DNA from 4 places in the Shewanella halotolerans genome. Region 2 is predicted to be linked to each of the others. Evidence: predicted binding sites of a transcription regulator. Region 2 holds the regulator's gene; each other region holds the start of a gene.
The links. The regulator LexA, encoded in region 2, represses DNA repair genes until DNA is damaged. The targets are predictions, from matches to a motif close to TACTGTATNNNNATACAGTA.
Positions count from the first base shown of each region.

Region 1: a site for LexA is predicted at 2,469-2,488, ahead of K0H81_RS08190 (DNA topoisomerase III). Genes of this name have one in related genera too.
Region 3: a site for LexA is predicted at 2,084-2,103, ahead of dinB (DNA polymerase IV). Genes of this name have one in related genera too.
Region 4: a site for LexA is predicted at 1,565-1,584, ahead of imuA (translesion DNA synthesis-associated protein ImuA). Genes of this name have one in related genera too.

Region 1 is NZ_CP080417.1:1,899,022-1,903,401, reverse strand. Features, by position in the region: gene K0H81_RS08195 (glycoside hydrolase family 97 protein) at 1-344, shown strand, start outside; gene K0H81_RS08190 (DNA topoisomerase III) at 455-2,455, opposite strand; gene K0H81_RS08185 (hypothetical protein) at 2,609-2,884, shown strand; gene K0H81_RS08180 (methyl-accepting chemotaxis protein) at 3,043-4,380, opposite strand, start outside.
Region 2 is NZ_CP080417.1:135,338-139,717, forward strand. Features, by position in the region: gene coxB (cytochrome c oxidase subunit II) at 1-388, opposite strand, end outside; gene K0H81_RS00625 (cell division inhibitor SulA) at 787-1,296, opposite strand; gene lexA (transcriptional repressor LexA) at 1,293-1,910, opposite strand; gene yrfG (GMP/IMP nucleotidase) at 2,029-2,703, opposite strand; gene nudE (ADP compounds hydrolase NudE) at 2,801-3,346, shown strand; gene cysQ (3'(2'),5'-bisphosphate nucleotidase CysQ) at 3,400-4,212, shown strand; gene K0H81_RS00650 (GNAT family N-acetyltransferase) at 4,205-4,380, shown strand, end outside.
Region 3 is NZ_CP080417.1:1,177,377-1,181,756, reverse strand. Features, by position in the region: gene K0H81_RS05285 (TonB-dependent receptor) at 1-154, opposite strand, end outside; gene dinB (DNA polymerase IV) at 981-2,060, opposite strand; gene bfr (bacterioferritin) at 2,264-2,731, opposite strand; gene bfr (bacterioferritin) at 2,742-3,215, opposite strand; gene nqrM ((Na+)-NQR maturation NqrM) at 3,548-3,772, opposite strand; gene K0H81_RS05260 (FAD:protein FMN transferase) at 3,941-4,380, opposite strand, start outside.
Region 4 is NZ_CP080417.1:2,154,237-2,158,616, forward strand. Features, by position in the region: gene K0H81_RS09145 (MFS transporter) at 1-737, opposite strand, end outside; gene def (peptide deformylase) at 917-1,408, shown strand; gene imuA (translesion DNA synthesis-associated protein ImuA) at 1,768-2,568, shown strand; gene K0H81_RS09160 (Y-family DNA polymerase) at 2,569-4,380, shown strand, end outside.

The sequences.
Region 1 (4,380 bases), 1.8 Mb from region 2:
GCGCCGAGCCTGAGATCCCGCGCTTCATCGCCGCCATTCCTACAGTATGGGATGACTTCAAGGTGCTGCATGCCAGCATAGGCGAGTATTTCACCATAGCGCGACGCGCAGGTGATAACTGGTACATAGGCGCCATGACCAATACCCAGGCGAGAAGCCAGCGGATCAACCTGGACTTTCTGGGAGATGGTGAGTATGAGATGCAGCTGCTGCAAGATGGCATCAACGCGGGTAACTTCGCCGAAGACTATAAGCTGATCAAGAAAACCGTTACCAAGGGCGACAGCCTAGATCTCAACATGGCGGCCAACGGCGGCTATGCCATACAGCTGATAAAACGTTAAACGTCCCACTCCAAGGGTCTGAGTCGCTTAAGCTTCCATGCGTTCAGGCCCTTGCCTATGCCCTTGCTTAGGCCCTTGCTTATGCCCTTATCTCTTGCTCAGATTCTTATTTAGGCCTTTGCCTTAGCCGCGGCTCTAGTCGCAGTCTTTTTCGCCCCGCTAGCCTTGCCTTTAACGCCTGTCGCACCGCCGCGTCGATTACCATAGCCACGCTTCTTAAACGAACGCTTAGGCGCTTCGACACCTTGCAAGGCCTTGGGCAGCTGGGCACCGGCCTGCATGATAAGCCCATTGAGCGACTCGACTAGCGGCGCCATGAAGCTTAGGTACTTGGCCTCTTTACGGCTGATGGCATCCAGGTGACTCTCCCACAGCGCCGTCATATCCGGCGTGGTGGCCGATTCCGGCAGGCTGTTGATGAGGCCGCGGCCAACCGGGGTCGAGACGATAGACTTCCCCTGACGCGCCAGAAAGCCACGCTTGAACAGCAACTCTATAATCCCAGCGCGGGTCGCCTCCGTGCCCAGGCCATCCGTTTCTTTGAGGATCTTACGGATCTCTGGGTTGGTCACGTAGCGGCTGATCCCCGTCATGGCGCTAAGTAAGGTCGCATCGGTAAAGGCTTTGGGCGGCTGGGTCTGCTTCTCGATAAGCTCCCCCTGGCCCGAATGCAGTGTCTGTCCCTTATGCAGCGGCGGCAGCTGAGCCAGCGCCTCATAGCCCTCGCTATCTGCCTTGTCATCGGCGCGCTTGGGGAACAGCTGCTTCCAGCCGGGGGCTATCTCCTGCTTGGCCTTGGTATGAAAATGCCCGCCGGCGATCTCCACCTCGACCTGAGTCTCATGGTAGCGATAGACAGGGTAAAACTGCGCCAGATATTGACGGGCCACTTGCAGGTAAATCTGCTTCTCGGCCTGAGTCAGCGCGCTCAGATTAGCCACCTTCTCTGTGGGCACTATGGCGTGGTGGGCATCGACCTTGGCATCGTTCCAGGCCTTGGAGACTATCTTGGGATCTGGCGCGGCGCACTGAGCCGTAAGCTCACCCGCCCCCTTGAGCACGGCATCGATAACGCTAGGCGCCAGGGCCAGCTGCTCCTTGGGCAGATAACGGCTATCTGAGCGTGGATAGGTGATCAACTTATGTTTTTCATACAGGGACTGACAGGTATCGAGCACCGCCTTGGCACTCATGCCGAAGCGCTTGGCCGCATCTATCTGTAGCGCCGACAGATTATAGGGTAAGGGTTGCCCCTGCTGCTTGTCTTTGGCCTGCAGATCTGTCACCCGAGCGCTCTGCTCTGTGATCCGCCCCACCACATTTTCCGCCAGGCGCCTAGATAACACCCGCCCCTCCTCATCCATATAGGGCTGGCAGGCCTCACTGGGGCGCCACTTGGCCTTAAAATGCGCCTGCTCTTGGGTGTAGAGGTTGGCCAGCACCTCATAGAAAGGCTTGCTGACAAAGTGTTCAATCGCCTCATCGCGGCGCACCACCAGGCCTAAGAGGGGCGTCTGCACCCGACCGACAGAGAGCACTCCCTGATAGCCCACCTTGCGCCCCTGCAAGGTATAGGCGCGGGTCATGTTCATGCCATAGAGCCAGTCGGCGCGAGAACGTGCCAGCGCCGAGGTCGACAGGGGGATAAACTCTCGGTTACTACGCAGCTGCCCCAAGGCACGTTTAACGGCCTGGGGGTTGAGGTCGCTCACCAGCAGGCGCTGGGTCTGTTCGAGCTTGTCGCCCTTAACCCCCAGATAGGAGATCACCTCATCCACCAGCAGCTGACCTTCGCGATCGGGATCCCCGGCGTTGACCAGCTGACTGGCCTGCTTGACCAGTTTTCTCAGCACGCTGAGCTGACCCCGAGTCTTGCTCTTAGGGGTCATCTTCCACTGCTGCGGCACTATGGGCAGGTGGTCGAACGACCAGGACTTAAAGGCGGGATCATAGCTGTCGGGCTCGGCCTGCTCCAGCAGGTGGCCTATGCACCAGGAGACAGTGTCGCCGTTGGCCGCCGTAATATAGCCCTCGCCCTTCTTATGGGGTTTAGGTAACACATCGGCGATTGCGCGCCCTAGGCTGGGCTTCTCTGCTATGTATAAGATCATGCTGACATCAAATCACTGTATAAATTAACAGTAACTTTAAACCACTCGCAGCGTTGGCGCAAATACAGAAAGGCAATCTTATGCTTACGTGTAAATTTAGTTGAGAATAATTCTCATTAAAGAGTAGTCTAAGGCCATTCTATGGAGGTTGATATGCACATACGACTCAAAACCCCTTACCGACCCGAGCGCCTGCTACTCTATGCCACGCTGACAACGACGGCGCTGCTTCTGCTCTTAATGCCTAACTTAGCATTACCCTGGCGACTGGATCCCCTGATGCTGTTTGGCGCGCTGCTGTTGCTAAGCTGCGCAGGCACCCTGTTTGCCCTCGCCCGCCATGGCGCACACCATAGACCGGCCCTTGGACTACTCTTCGGCCTCTGGCTAATGGTATGGGTAAGCCAGGGTTTGCTCATGCCGGTGTGATCGCTAACCTGCGCTTGCCCCTCTAAGCTAAAACTTAGCTCTTCCGCGGCCGCGGCCCCTGTCACAGCCACAGCCACAACCGTGCATTCGATGCGGCTGCCATCTGGCCACAAAAAAGGCGCCTCCCAGGAGACGCCCTATCGCAATGCCAAGACATTCTAGGTCTTTAACTTGCCCAGCTGCTGGTGTTGCTGCTCTACCAGGCCCGCCAGGCTGGCACTGCTCTGCTGGGCCTCGTCGGCGAGTCTCGCCAGCTCGGAGGCGGAATCTGAGATACCTGTGATATTACGGCTGACCTCTTCGGTCACGGCACTCTGCTCCTCGGCCGCGGTGGCGATATGGGTCACCTGGCTGGAAACCTCCTGAATTTGATTCACTATGGTGTTGAGTGAACTCAGGGCCGACTCTGTCTGGGCCACGGCGCGCTGGGCACCATCCACCCCTTGATCGATGATCTGCGAGGCACTGTTGACCTCTCGCTGTAGCGCCTCGATCAACTTGCCTATCTCATCGGTCGAACTCTGAGTCTTGGAGGCCAGCGCACGCACCTCATCGGCGACCACGGCGAAGCCCCGGCCTTGTTCACCGGCGCGGGCGGCCTCGATGGCGGCGTTAAGTGCCAGCAGATTGGTCTGCTCGGCGATGGCGCTGATCACCTCGAGGATCTTGCTGATATTGGTGCTGCTTTCCGCCACCTTACCTACGGCCTCCTTCGCTAGCAGGGATTCTTGAGACATATGAGTCACATAGCCCATGGCCTGGCTCAGGCTGTCCTCACCTGCCTTGACGTTGAGGGTCATCGCCTCGGTTTCCGACGCCGTCTGCTCAGACGCCTTGGCCACCTCGAGCGCCGTTGCGCTCATCTCATTAACCGCGGTCACCACACTCTCGATATCGCTGTACTGACGATTGACGCTGTTGTGGGTCTGCAGAGCTATCTCCGCCGCCACCTGACTCTCGGCCTGCGAGCGTGACGCTAGCTCCTTCAGCTCGCCGATCAGCAGCCTCAACTTATTGATAAAGCCGTTGATGCCACCGCCCAGGGCGATGAGTTCGGCGTGGGACTCCACTGTGACCTGCTGGGTCAGATCCCCCTCGGCGCTGGCTAAGTTCTCCACCCGGCTCTGAATCACTTTAAGCGGCGCGACAATAGAGCGGATCACCAGGCTGATGGTAACCACGGCGATCAGTGAGACGATGACGCCTACGATCAGCAGCAGGCTGCCCAGAGAGCTGGCCATGGCGGACATCGCCTGATCCATGGCATTCGCCGCCTGATAGGCGTCGGCCTTGGCCACCTCTATCACCAGCGACCACTGCGCCTTGGCGAGCGGGATCTCGATGGGATAGGCGACTATGATGTTATCCCCCTGCTCTAGGTAACCGCCCTGGCGATGCAGCCCGGTCAACTGACTGGCAAGTGACGGGGCGATAGACTCGCCCAGTGGACGCGCCTTCTTATCATAGTGGCTGGCCGCCACCACTAAGCCCTTCTG
Region 2 (4,380 bases):
AGTGCCATTTCCATTGGGAACCTGTGATCTTGATGGTGAGATCGGCATTGCTGGGATCTTCCATGGCGATGAGGGTCTTGGTGGCCGGGATGGCCATGAGGATCAAGATGACAAAGGGAACGAGCGTCCAAGCGATCTCTACCTTAGTGCTCTCATGAAAGTTTGCCGCGACGGCACCCTTGGAGCGCCTATGGTTGATGATGGCGTAGATCATCACCCCAAAGACGACTAGGCCTATGGCACAGCAGATATAGAGAATCGTCATATGAAGGCTAAACACCTTATTGCTGATCTCTGTGACCCCTGATGTCATGTTCAGGGGCATATCTGCTGCGAGTATGGTGGGCGTAAATAGCAACGCCAGCAAACAACACAACACTTGCTTCACTAGACTTCTCCTCTGTCAATTGCGAAGGCAACTACAAAGAAGAGCCACACAGTATGTCTCGGCTCTATGCAAACTCTTCAGTTCCCAAAAAAGCAACGATGACTTCAAAGTGCGTCGGTGGTGAATCTCTTGTTCTGCTGGTGGTGACCACGCTTGCACTTACGGCTGAATATATCAGACCAATTTCAGCTTCCGTAGGCGAGGTAGTACAGGTTCATTTTCGCCGCTCAAGCCGACAACCAAATTGTGCGATATAACAAATAATCGTTGATATCTCTTACTAACTTAATGGCTGTTTAAATATTGATCAAGATCACTTTTATTTTATTTTTCTAAACAAAACAGACACAAAAACGCCCCTGGCGGGGCGTCTGTATGGAAAGGTAAAGCGCGGAATATCAATGCAGCGAACTGAACAGACTCAAGGTCTGGCCGCCGAGATCCTCTTGGGGAAAAGGGTTGGCAGGTAAGTGACCATTCGCATCTTCGATTACCACCCCCAGGGCGCGGGTATTCTTGGCAACTATCTGTAGGCGACGACTGTCACGGGCATCCAGGGTTTGTGCCCAGCAGATCACCGCACTGGATGTACCACTTGTGAGGGCTTTTTCCATCGCCCACAGGGTTTCGACCTCATCCTTGGTGTGTACCAAGAGGATGCGATCCATACGCACACCGCCGTCGGCCAGCATCTGCTTGTAGCCTATATTAGGTGGGCTGATTAACACCACCCATTGTCCCTGCTGACTGAGTCGAGCCAGTTCCGGGGTGAGGGCCTGCAGCTCCTGCTTGCCCTGGGTCGAACTTGCCGTAGTCGAGATAGTGTTGCCATCGCCGCGCTTTAGTGAGCTGTCGAGATCGACCCACAGTCCTGGATGGCGTGGCGCCATGCCCATTAGGTTGTTCATTGCCAGTCTCCATTTCGAATAACGCCGACGGCCAGGCCTTCGATGCTCAGGCTCTGGGTGGTGAGGTCCACCACGATAGGGGAATACTCTTCATTTTCGGCATGCAGATAGACGGTACTGCCACGTTTCTCGAAGCGTTTAACCGTTACATCATCTTCCACGCGGGCCACGACTATCTGGCCGTTTCTTGCCTGTTCGACCTTATGTACCGCCAGTAGGTCGCCCTCGAGAATACCTATATCTTTCATACTGTCACCCCTGACGCGCAGCAGAAAGTCGGCGCTGGGGCGGAACATGCTAGGGTCAACCTGATAGTGTTGTTCCACATGCTCTTGGGCCAGGATAGGCTCACCTGCGGCCACCTGACCTATGAGGGGCAGGCCGAGATCTTCAGGCTCTTCCTCTTGGGTCAGCTTGATGCCACGTGAGGTGCCGGGCATGATCTCGATGCAGCCTTTCTTGGCCAGGGCCTTGAGGTGTTCCTCGGCGGCGTTGGCGCTCTTAAAGCCTAATCGACGCGCAATCTCGGCACGGGTAGGCGGCATGCCCGTGTCGGCTATATTGCGTTTTATCAGATCTAAAATCTCGGCTTGTCTTGGGGTTAAGGGTCTCATGATTAATCCTGTCTTTCCATACAGTACCTGTCAGTATATACAGTATTTTATACAGTGCAAGTATTAACCAGATTTTCTCCCAATCCCATCAAGCGATTAGCGCCTAAAGTGTGATTGATTAGCCGAGATGCGTCTGTTCAAGTGAGAGCAGTAGATGATGGTAATCGTCGATGGCGGGGAAGTCGGCAAACTGCTTGTGAGGCTTCTGGCTGTCGGGATTCTTGATCCCCAGCTGGTAGCCAACGCCGGCCTGCTTGGCCGCCTGCAGTATGGGCTCGCTGTCGTCGATAAACAGGCAACGGCTGGGATCCAGGGAAAACTGACTAAACAGGTGACGCCAAAATTGTGGGTGTTCCTTGGGATAGCCGGTTGCGTGACTCGAGAGCATCTCATCGAGTCCGTTAGCCAGCTCTGTATGCTCGAGTTTCAGTGCCAGACTGTGTGGGTGGGCGTTGGTGACCAAGATGCGCCGCTTGCTGTGTCTGGCCAGTGCGGTGAGAAAGGGCATGCTGTCCTGACGCAGCTGGATCCGGTCGACCAGAGTGTGGTGCAAAGCCAGAATGTCCAGACCCAGCTCCTGTTGCCAATATTCCAGGCAATACCACTCCAGGGTGCCGAAGACCTTAGCATAGGCTGTCTCCACTAGTTGCTGAGCCTCGACCTTAGGGATCTGCCTTTGTTCACACAAGGCTTGAGGTACCAGACTGAGCCAGAAATGGTTGTCGAAATGCAGATCCAGCAGGGTGCCGTCCATATCCAGCAGTACGGTATCTATCTTATTCCAGGGAAACATAAATCGAGTAAAAAAATTCCTTGGTTTGAGTTGTGGATTAGGCCCATCATAGTAAGATTGAGTGGTTAAGCAAACGCCATTTTTATCAGGAAGTTTCATGCCGGACAAAAAGCCGCAGATCCTACATGCCGAAGTTGTTGCCCAGAGCCGTCTGTTTCAGATAGAGCAGGTGCATTTAAAATTTTCGAACCAGGTTGAGCGTCAGTATGAGCGCATGAAGGGCAACGCCCGCGGCGCCGTGATGGTTGTGCCTGTGCATGGCGAGGAGTTACTGCTGGGGCGCGAATATGCGGCGGGCACCCACAGCTATGAGCTGGGCTTTCCCAAGGGCCTGGTGGATCCCGGCGAGACTCATGCCGAGGCGGCCAACCGTGAACTCCAGGAAGAGATAGGTTTTGGCGCCCGTAAGCTGACCCATCTGATGGAGTTGAGCCTGGCGCCTGGCTACTTTGCCAGTAAGATGCAGATCTTCGTCGCCGAAGATCTGTATGAGAGTCGATTAGAGGGTGACGAACCTGAACCCATAGAGGTGGTACGCTGGCCATTGAGCCAGTGGTCTGAGCTGTTATTAGAAGATGATTTTTCCGAATCTCGAAGCGTTAGCGCCTTGTTTTTGGCACAGAAACATCTAAAACTAAAGTAGTTAATTCAAATTTTCATATTAGGCATTGCCAGATGTAGGCTGTTGGAGTTGTGATGAAGCCAGAAGAGTATGTTGAGCAGGCGATTTCGATTGCCATCGAGGCGGGAGAGGCCATTAAAGGGATCTACCTCGAGGGCAGTTTTGACAAAGAGGTGAAATCCGACAATACCCCGGTAACCTCAGCCGATATCGCGGCCCATAAGATCATCTCTTCCCAGCTAAGCAGCCTTACCCCTGAGATCCCCGTCCTCTCAGAAGAAGCGGCCGACATTCCCTTTTCCCAGCGCGCCGACTGGCAGCGTTACTGGTTGGTTGACCCTCTCGATGGCACGGGTGAGTTTATCGCCGGTAGCGGCGACTTCTCGGTGATCATCGCCCTGGTCGAGCACAACCGCCCCATCATGGGAATCGTCTATGTGCCCATGACGGGTGTGGTCTACTATGCCGTGGCAGGCCTGGGGGCCTATAAGCGTAGCAGCAAGGGCGAGGTGCGTATCGCCAGCAAACAGCTGACCAAAGACGATGAGCCCTGCCTTCGTCTGGCGGTGAGCCGTCGCCAGGATCCTCAATCTGTGTTGAAGCTCTTCAATCATCCTAAGCACTGTGAGCTCGTTGTGCTGGGCGGTGCGGCGTTAAAGAGCTGCCTGGTGGCAGAGGGCCGCGCCGACTGCTATGTGCGCATCGGCCCAACCGGCGAGTGGGATACAGGCGCGGCGCAGATCATCATCGAAGAGGCTGGCGGCCAGGTGATGGACCTCGAGCTGCAGCCGCTGAGCTACAACGAGCGCGAATCACTGGAGAACCCCAATTTCATCGTCGTGGGCTCGACTCACCTGCCATGGGATGAGCTGTTAACCGGTGAATAACCCAAGCATTATCAGTGTCGAGGCGGCTTGTAAGACTCAGCTGCCAGCGATCTATCGTCTCGAGCAGGGGCTCTTTGGCGACCATGCCTACCCGGATTTTTTCTTTCGTCAGAGCTTCGATTGCTGGCCGAGCGGGCTGCTTGTTGCCTGCGACGACACTGATCGCCT
Region 3 (4,380 bases), 1.0 Mb from region 2:
AGATCGCGATGCCGACATCTTGCATACGTTGCACACGTTTCTGCGCCGTCACCTCGATGACTTCAAACGCGCTGGCCTTCTGATCCTGTGATTCTTCTGGCGCCTGCGCTTCTTCAGCAAAAACTTGACCTGAAATGGCCCAAAAAACGGCCATAGCCAAACAACTCAGCTTCATGTTGCTCCGACTTACTGCTGCTCGGGAGCGTAATAAGTGATTAGTTTTAATGTACTTTTCCATCATCCTATCCTTCCTTTATTACGTTTTATATTTATTAGGATGTTGGCGATGTGGAAATCAGCCGCACCTCCCTACCGAGTCCTGCACTAACTGCAATATTTATTGCCACAGCACCTATTCCCCCCGCGGTACATCAGGCCACAAACATAAGCAAAGACTGTTAGAATCGAGTATATGGAGCGCGTTACCAATTTTTAAATTTATTATAATGATTGTGCAACATTCATAATGGTGATGATGAATCATTCATCTGCCCCCATAGCTCCCCTAAAAACCCCTATCCCTTGAAGGGGCTCGTTTTTTAAGCAAACCAGACTCTGCCACACCAGGACAAACCTAATGAAAGAGAGAGGAAAACAGCCCCATGATTGGCCCAAATACCGTGCTCATCGGAGCTGTTACAAAGAGTTAAAGCCAATTCGCGCCAAAACATTGGAAATAAAAAAGGTCAAATCGAAGAGATAGAAGATACAGGTGTAAGCACGCTTTTGACCCTCGGCGACAGGACGTCGCCGCGGAGCGTATAGGGACATATTCAAATAACATCCGTGTTTAAATGCCAGTTCGGCATCCATGCCTCTCGTTCGCGAGCGCGAAGCTGTGCTTCACTCACCGTGTCAAAAGTGTGCTTGCACAACCCCCGCCGGGCAGGCGTTAGATTGCCATGAAGGGTAAAGCTTCAAAAATCTAACCAGGTGCAATAACCGTCCAAGCTACGAGCAAAAGGTTAATAGGGTTAACGCTAAAACCCGAGATCCATCTGCGCCCCATGCTCCTCCTCGTCCAGTCCGGCCCCCACCGCCTCACTCTCGAGTCCGACCGACACCCCCAGCAGGCGAATGCCCCGCCCCGCGCGGCGCTCTAGCGCCTGTTTAAGCAGATCGTAAAACAGCTTCACCGAGACCTCGTCGCTACGCTGCTCTATGGTGGTCTGTTTGAAGTCGTCGAACTTGAGCTTAACCACCTGCTTGTGAATGCGACGTGACTTGGCGCTGCGACTGATGCGCCCGGACAGCTCCTGGATCAGCTGAGGCATCACCGCCTGACACTGCTCATAGGTGTAAATATCTTTAGCCAGGGTGGTCTCGACGCCGACAGACTTACGCTCCCTGTGGGGGGAGATGCCGCGAGGGTCTATCCCCTGCGCCCTGTCATAGAGCACGCCGCCAAACTTACCGAAGCGTTCAGCCAGGCTTTGACGGCTACAGGCCTGCACGTCGGCGCAGGTAATCAGCCCCATGGTTTCCAATTTGGCGGCGGTCACCTTACCGACACCGGGGATCTTAATCAGCGCCAGTGTCTTCACAAACTCGGGGATCATCTGCGGAGTGATCACATACTGGCCGTTGGGCTTATTGAGATCCGAGGCTATCTTAGCCAGAAACTTCACCGGCGCAATACCTGCAGAGGCCGTGAGCCCGGTCACCTCGAAGATCTCCCGGCGAATCGCCTCGGCGATCAGTGTGGCCGAGCCCTGATGCTGAGTGCAGTCACTGACATCCAGATAGGCTTCATCCAGGGAGAGCGGCTCGATTAATTCTGTGTAGCGGGCAAACACCTCACGGATCTGCGCCGACACCTCCTTGTAGACAGACATGCGGCCGGGCACCAAGATGAGATCCGGGCAGAGCTTGAGCGCATAGGCGGAGGCCATGGCCGAGCGCACGCCAAACTTGCGCGCCTCGTAGTTACAGGTGCTGATGACGCCGCGGCGATCGCTGCGTCCGCCGACGGCTATAGGCTTGCCCCTGAGCTCGGGAAAATCACGCATCTCGACCGCCGCAAAGAAGCAGTCCATGTCTACATGAATAATCTTTTTCACCTTAATACCTCCACCGCCAAGAATACTGTACATTTAAACAGTATTCAATCACTTCGCGATGAACAAAGGCCTGACGCCAGATGACAGGCAGCAAAAAGCCACCCTAGGGTGGCTTTATCGCTATCTCATGGCGTCGAATGGCTAATGCCTTGTGCCTGGCACCTTACATACAAGGCCTTACCTCTTTCTTATATAACAGTCTCTTACATTTTAGACTGGAGGTAGTTCTGCAGACCTATCTTGTCGATGAGGCCCAGCTGCTTCTCTAGCCAGTACATATGGTCAGACTCTGTCTCTTCCAGCAAGACCTCTAACAGCTCGCGGGAGACGTAATCTTGCTTTTCCTCGCACAGGGCAATGGCTTCACGCAGGTTGGCCGCCACCTGATACTCGTAGTTGAGATCGTTCTGCAGCATCTCCTGGGGATCTTTACCTATGTTCAGCGCCTCGCGGCTGGCCACATCTGGCGTGCCCTCGAGGAACAGAATCCGCTGGACCAGCTTCTTGGCGTGTTCGCGCTCATCGTCAGACTCGTGGGAGATCCGCTCGTGCAGCTCGTTAAGCCCCCAGTCTTCATACATCAAGCCGTGGACAAAGTATTGATCCATCGCCGACAACTCTCCGGTGAGCAGCTTGTTGAGGGTGTCGATCACTTCCTGATTGCCTTTCATGCTTCTCTCCCTATTCAGATTCCATCTGCGACTGCAGGTAATTTTGAATGCCCGTCATCTTAATCAGATCTTGCTGCGCCTCGATCCAGTCCAGATACTCCTCCTCATCTTCGAGCAGGTCCTCGAGGATCTCGCGGCTCACATAGTCTCGCTCCGTCTCACATAGGGCGATCACGCTGCGCAGTTCGACCAGCTGCTCTTCGAGCATGGTCTTGTCACACTGCAACATCTCTTCCGGGTTCTCACCTATGCGCAGCTTCTCAAGCTGTTGCAGATTAGGCAGGCCTTCGAGAAACAGCACCCGCTCGATCAGCTTGTCGGCATGCTTCATATCTTTGATCGACTTCTTGTAGCACTTCTCATTGAGCTCTTCCAGACCCCAATTTTTGTACATGCGTGCGTGCAAAAAGTACTGGTTGATGGCCGTCAATTCGAAGGTCAGTATCTTGTTTAACTGACGAATGACGTTCGGATGACCCTTCATTTGATCTCCTTAGTAAGATTTGATCTAAATCAATATTTAAGCCTAGAGCAATTTTCACCCAATTACAAATAAACATTTAGTTTCAATCAGTTACCAAAGAAAATCGTTCTCATTCGCGCTTTAATTACCAAGGCGATTAAAGATAATAAATCCAGAGTGTTAAGGGCGATACAAAGCGAAAGGCGCTAGGGAGGAGATGAGTCTAGGTGAAGACGAGCCAGGGTAGAGAGAAGTCTGGGTGGAAAGATGTTTTGGTAAAGAGTGATGAAAAACAGGGGTAATAAAAAAGGCCCCGAATGGGACCTTTAATAATAGCGCATAAAAGGCGCGGGCTAGATGATACGATCTTTGGCCAGCTTCTCGCGACGGGCCTCTTCTTCGGCCATCTTCGCCTTACGCTTATCGCATGGGTCGTCACAGTCACAGGCCTTCTCGATACCCAGGGCACCCAGACCACCGCAGCTGCCGGCAACCGCCTTCTGCTTCACCAGGTAGCCGATAGACATAAGAACGAAAAACAGTAGTAATACCACAAAAGCCGCTAAAAAAGTGCTCATCACTGACTCCAGATACACATAAGTGGCTGTATTGCTTATGTGTCTAACCATTCGCTAACTAGTTGACTAGCTATTTGGCAAGCTAATCAACCGACATGCAAGACTGCATTTTAGAGTGCGCCTAGCCACTATATTAAGCGGGCTGGCGCACCGATGGACGCTATTCTATCACAAACCCACGTAGGGCTTAAAGGCATCGCTATAGTAGACCTTGAAACCTTGCGCTTGCTTCTCGATCAACATGATGGCCAGATGCTCTCGCTCGGCCAGCGCCAGCGAGGCCTCTGTGCCCAGCACCATCATGGCGGTGGCATAACCGTCGGCGATCATGCTCTCCTTGGCCAGCACGGTCACGGAGGCAAGCTTGTGGTCGATGGGGTAGCCGTTGCGCGGGTCGATGATATGAGTGAAGCGTTGCCCCTCCTCCTCATAGTAGTTGCGATAGTCGCCAGAGGTTGCCATGGCCATATTGCCCGGCTCAATCACCTGCTGCGCCACCCGCTCATCCTCATCGGGCTGCTCTATGGCGATCACCCAAGGGCTGTCGTCCGCCTTGACGCCGAAGAGGCTGATCTCGCCGCCTATCTCCACCAGATAACCTTTGGGCT
Region 4 (4,380 bases), 2.0 Mb from region 2:
AGGCAATGCTCGCCACTGATCCACTTGGCGCCGTAGGAGAGCAGGATCACTAAGGTGCCGAAAAATAGCAGGGCGAAACGGGCGTTGCCCAGTACCTCCTGAATATCGCGTAACACCTGAGACAGTGGCTTGCCCCGTTGCTGGTGGGGATCCGTTGGCTCGCGATAGAAGAAGGTCGCCGGTATGAAGTTAATGCCTATCCAGATCGCCGACATGATGAAGACCCAGTCCCAACTGATGGCGCGGACATAACCTGCGATGAAGGGGCCGAGGAAGCCGCCCACATTGACCATCATATAGAAGATGCCAAAACCCAGGCCGCGGTTGGTGTGATCTGTGGTGCGTGCCACAGTGCCCGTCACCACAGGTTTAAAGCAGGCCGCGCCTATGGCGACCCCCATGAAGGCGATGAAGAAGCCGCTAAAGCTGCTCACCTGACCCAGGAGGAAATAGCTGGGGCACATGATGGCGTAGGCGATCAGGAACATCTTACGGTAGCCATAGCGATCGGCCAGTGCGCCGGTAAGTACAGGAAACAGGTAGAGAAAGAAGGGGATCATTCCCTGCAGCAGGCCACGCTCCTGTTCGCTAAAGCCTAAGCCGCCTTGATGGGCGGGAGAGGTCATGTAGAGGGAGGAGAGGGTAAAGAAGCCATACCAGGCGAGACGCTCGAAGATCTCCATGGTGTTGGCCACATAAAAGGTACTGGGCAGAGGGGTACGTGTAGGGGTCGTCATTATTATTCTCGTATATTGTATACATTTGTCTGATCATGCTATCGACTTGGGCGATGAAATACAAGTCGCCGGCAAGGCTTGGCCTGAAGGGAAAACCCGATTGCGGTTGCCTTTAATGTGATTTCGGTCATAATGGCGCCACTTTATATGCCTAATTTGATTAACCAGAACCTGAGACTATGCCTGTACTCGATATATTGACCATTCCCGATGAGCGCCTGAAACGTAAGGCCAAGCCCGTAGAAGACATTGCCGCCGTGCAAGGTTTTATCGATGATCTTATCGAAACCATGTACCACACAGACGATGGCATAGGGCTGGCCGCTACCCAGGTGGGCAGCGAACACGCCATCTTAGTGATTGATCTGTCTGAGGATCGCGATCAGCCCTTGGTGGTGATTAACCCTGAGTTCGTCGAGCGTTCGGGTGAGATCGTCGGCGAGGAGGGTTGTCTCTCAATTCCTGGCTACCGCGCCAAGGTGACACGTTTCGAGAAGGTGAAGGTCAAGGCGCTTAACCGTGAGGGTGAGGCCTTTGAGATCGAGAGCGATGACTTCCTGGCTATCGTGCTGCAACACGAGATGGATCATCTCGATGGCAAGGTATTTATCGAGCACCTGTCGCCCCTCAAGCAGCAGATAGCACTCAAGAAGGTAAAGAAATACCGCTAATTGATCCCGCTAATCAATAGCGATAATTGATAACCGATAAAACCACCCTAGGGTGGTTTTTTTGTGCCTGTCTGCCGCTTACTGGCTCGATGCTTTGAGGTGATCTTCCACTCAAATCTTAGCTTTCTCTGCTTGCGATCTGCCAATTTATAAATATACTGTATTTATATACAGTATTTGCGGTATTTATATTGAGCGTGACTCGGTGTGTTTGGGATAACGCCAGGTTAAGTCAGATCTAAGCCCTGGTTTAGGTCTTGGTTTAGGCCCTGGCTTAGGCATTAGTCTTGATGAGGCCTTAGCCTATAGTCCGATTTCCGAGGGGGCGCCTAACCGAACCGAATGAGAGCGGGTGCATCATGGCCTTGGCAGATCTTCAACTTGAACGTTTACTCCAGCGCAGCGATCTCTGGCGCGGCGATGCCTATCATCCCCAGCAAATGGGGCTGGACAGCGGCTATCCCGAGCTTAATCGTCATCTGGGACAGGGAGGCTGGCCTAGTCAGGGGCTGTGCGAGATCTTCTGCTCCAGCGAAGGGATCGGCGAGCTGAGCCTGGCGCTGCCTCTGATGCGCCGCCTGATCCCTAGGCAATCGAGGGAGGAAAGATCTGCCGGGTTGGTGAGTCTGGTGGCGCCGCCTCACGTGCCTTATCCCCAGTCGCTGGCGATGCAGGGGATAGATGTCAGCCGTCTCTTGTGGGTCGATACTCAGACGCCGAAGGAGCAGCTTTGGGCCCTCGAGCAGATCTTAACCAGCGGCGCCTCGCCTCTGGTCTTATGTTGGCTCGAGGCTCTCAGTGTCAGTCAGGCCAGGCGTTTGCAGCTTGCCTGCGAGAAGGGCGAGAGCCTGTGTCTCTGTTATCTGCCAAGCAAGGTCAAGGAGCAGGCTCATCCCGTGCCACTGCGGATCGCCTTGCAATCCAGCACAGAAACCAATACAGAAACGGGGAGTGCTAGGCTTTTCGAGACCCAGGTGGATATTCTAAAGCGCCGTGGTGGCTGGCCAGCGCCGCGCTTCTCCTTATCCCTGCTACCCGAGCTACTGGCCCAGAGTCTGATGCTCGATGTGACTAAACTGCAGGAGCAGGATAAGAGATTGGAAAACGAGCTTAATAAGCAGCAGAGCGGTCAGATCTTACAAGGTCCCTGGAGTGCGTAGATGTTGTGGCTGGCGGTCTATTTTCCCCACTGGTTACTCCAGTATCAAAGCTATCATCAAGGCTTGCCCCAGGGCGGCGAGCTGGCCCTCTTTGAGCGTCAGTCGAGTCAGATTCTGATCGCATCGAGTGCCGCGGCTAAGCAGGGCGTGGAGTCGGGGCAGAGCCTGGCTACCGCCCAGGCGCTCTGTCCATCGCTGCAACTGCTGGCCTATGAATCCTCCTTGAGTCAGGAGGCCAGCCATTGGCTGTGCCAGTGGAGTTATGGTTACAGTGCCAGGGTCGTGCCGCCTGTCTGCCCGTTCGAGCAGGCCCAGCAGCATAGGCTAAATAAGCCGAGTAAGTCACATAAAGCAAGCAAGTCGAGTCGATCCTCTGATGTGCCCAGTGTGGCTGATATCCTACTGCTGGAGGTGGGCTCCATGGTGAAGATCTTCGGTGGTCTGGACAGGCTCATCCGTCAATATCAGAAGAGCGCCCAAGGCTATGGGCTCGAGTGTCAGTTTGCCCTGGGGGAGAATGCCTTGCTGGCTCAGTTGGGATCCAGGTATCTGCCGCTCACTGTGCCTGTTGAAGCTGGGTGTGATGAGCATAGGAATGCGGAACATAGGAACGCGGAACCAAGCCTTGAGCCTGAAAAAGGTGTCACGGCATCTACTCATCTTGCCAAACGAGAAGTGAGAGAAGCAGTCCAAGAAGATAAGGCACAAGGAGAGGAAGGCCAAGGAGAAGAAACCAAAGCCCAATCGAAAGATGATCAAGCGGGGGCGTATTCGGTGAATTTACCTCAGATCGCGCTCAAGCAGGTCGCGTCTCTGCCGCTTTCTGTCTTGCCACTGCCAGGGCATGTGCTGCAGTCTTGCGAGAACATGGGGCTGACTCAGGTGCAGGCGCTGCTCGCCTTGCCCCTCAAGGAGCTTGGTGAGCGATTTGGCGAGCGAGTCTTGACCCTACAGGCTCAGCTTAAGGGGCAGCTGCCTCAGGTGCATGAGTTTTACCAGATGCCAGAGTCTTATCGTCATAAGCTTGAATTGCTCTATGAGGTGAGCCACCTCGAAGGCTTGGCCTTTCCCCTCGGGCGCATGCTAGCAACCCTATCGGCCTATCTGGTGCAGCGCCAGCAGGCGGTGCTGGCGCTGTCATTAACCTTAGTGTTTCGCGATCTGAGTCTGGCGCCACTGCGCTGCGAGATCCGTTATCCCTTCGCCGAGCATAGGGGGGATGCCTTACTTAAACTCTGCCGTGTGCAGCTAGAGAGCCTCACCCTGGCGGCGCCGGTGATCAGTCTGGCCATTCAGGCCGATACCCTGGTGCCGCTATCTGTGCAGACATCCAATTGGTGGCAGGGCGAGGGGAAGAGTGATGCCAGCATGCGTTTGCTCTCACTGCTTGAGGCGCGTCTAGGAGCGGATAAGGTCAAGGGGCTTGAGCACTGCAGTCATCATCTGCCGGAGCTGAGTTGGCAGAGCCGCTCGCTTTCTCAGAGCCGAGCCTCTCAAAGCCAAGTATCTCAAAGCCTAGTATCTCAAAGCCGCTCGGGTGCCCCGGGGGGCAAACTATCTAATCAAGCTGTTTCTCAAAGCACTTCTCGTCAAAGTATGTCTAGTCAAAGTATGTCTAGTCAAAGCGTTTCTACTCAAGGTGCTTCCAGCCAAAAGTTTGAAAGCCAAGCGCTTGAGCGCCAAGCGTATGATCGGTGCGCCGAGCCGAGGGCAAGCTATCAGGGCAAGACCCGGGCGCTGAGCGAGGAGGCGATCTTACTTGCAGATCTGTTTCATGGCCTGTGTGATGGCCGTATCCGGCCCAATTGGCTC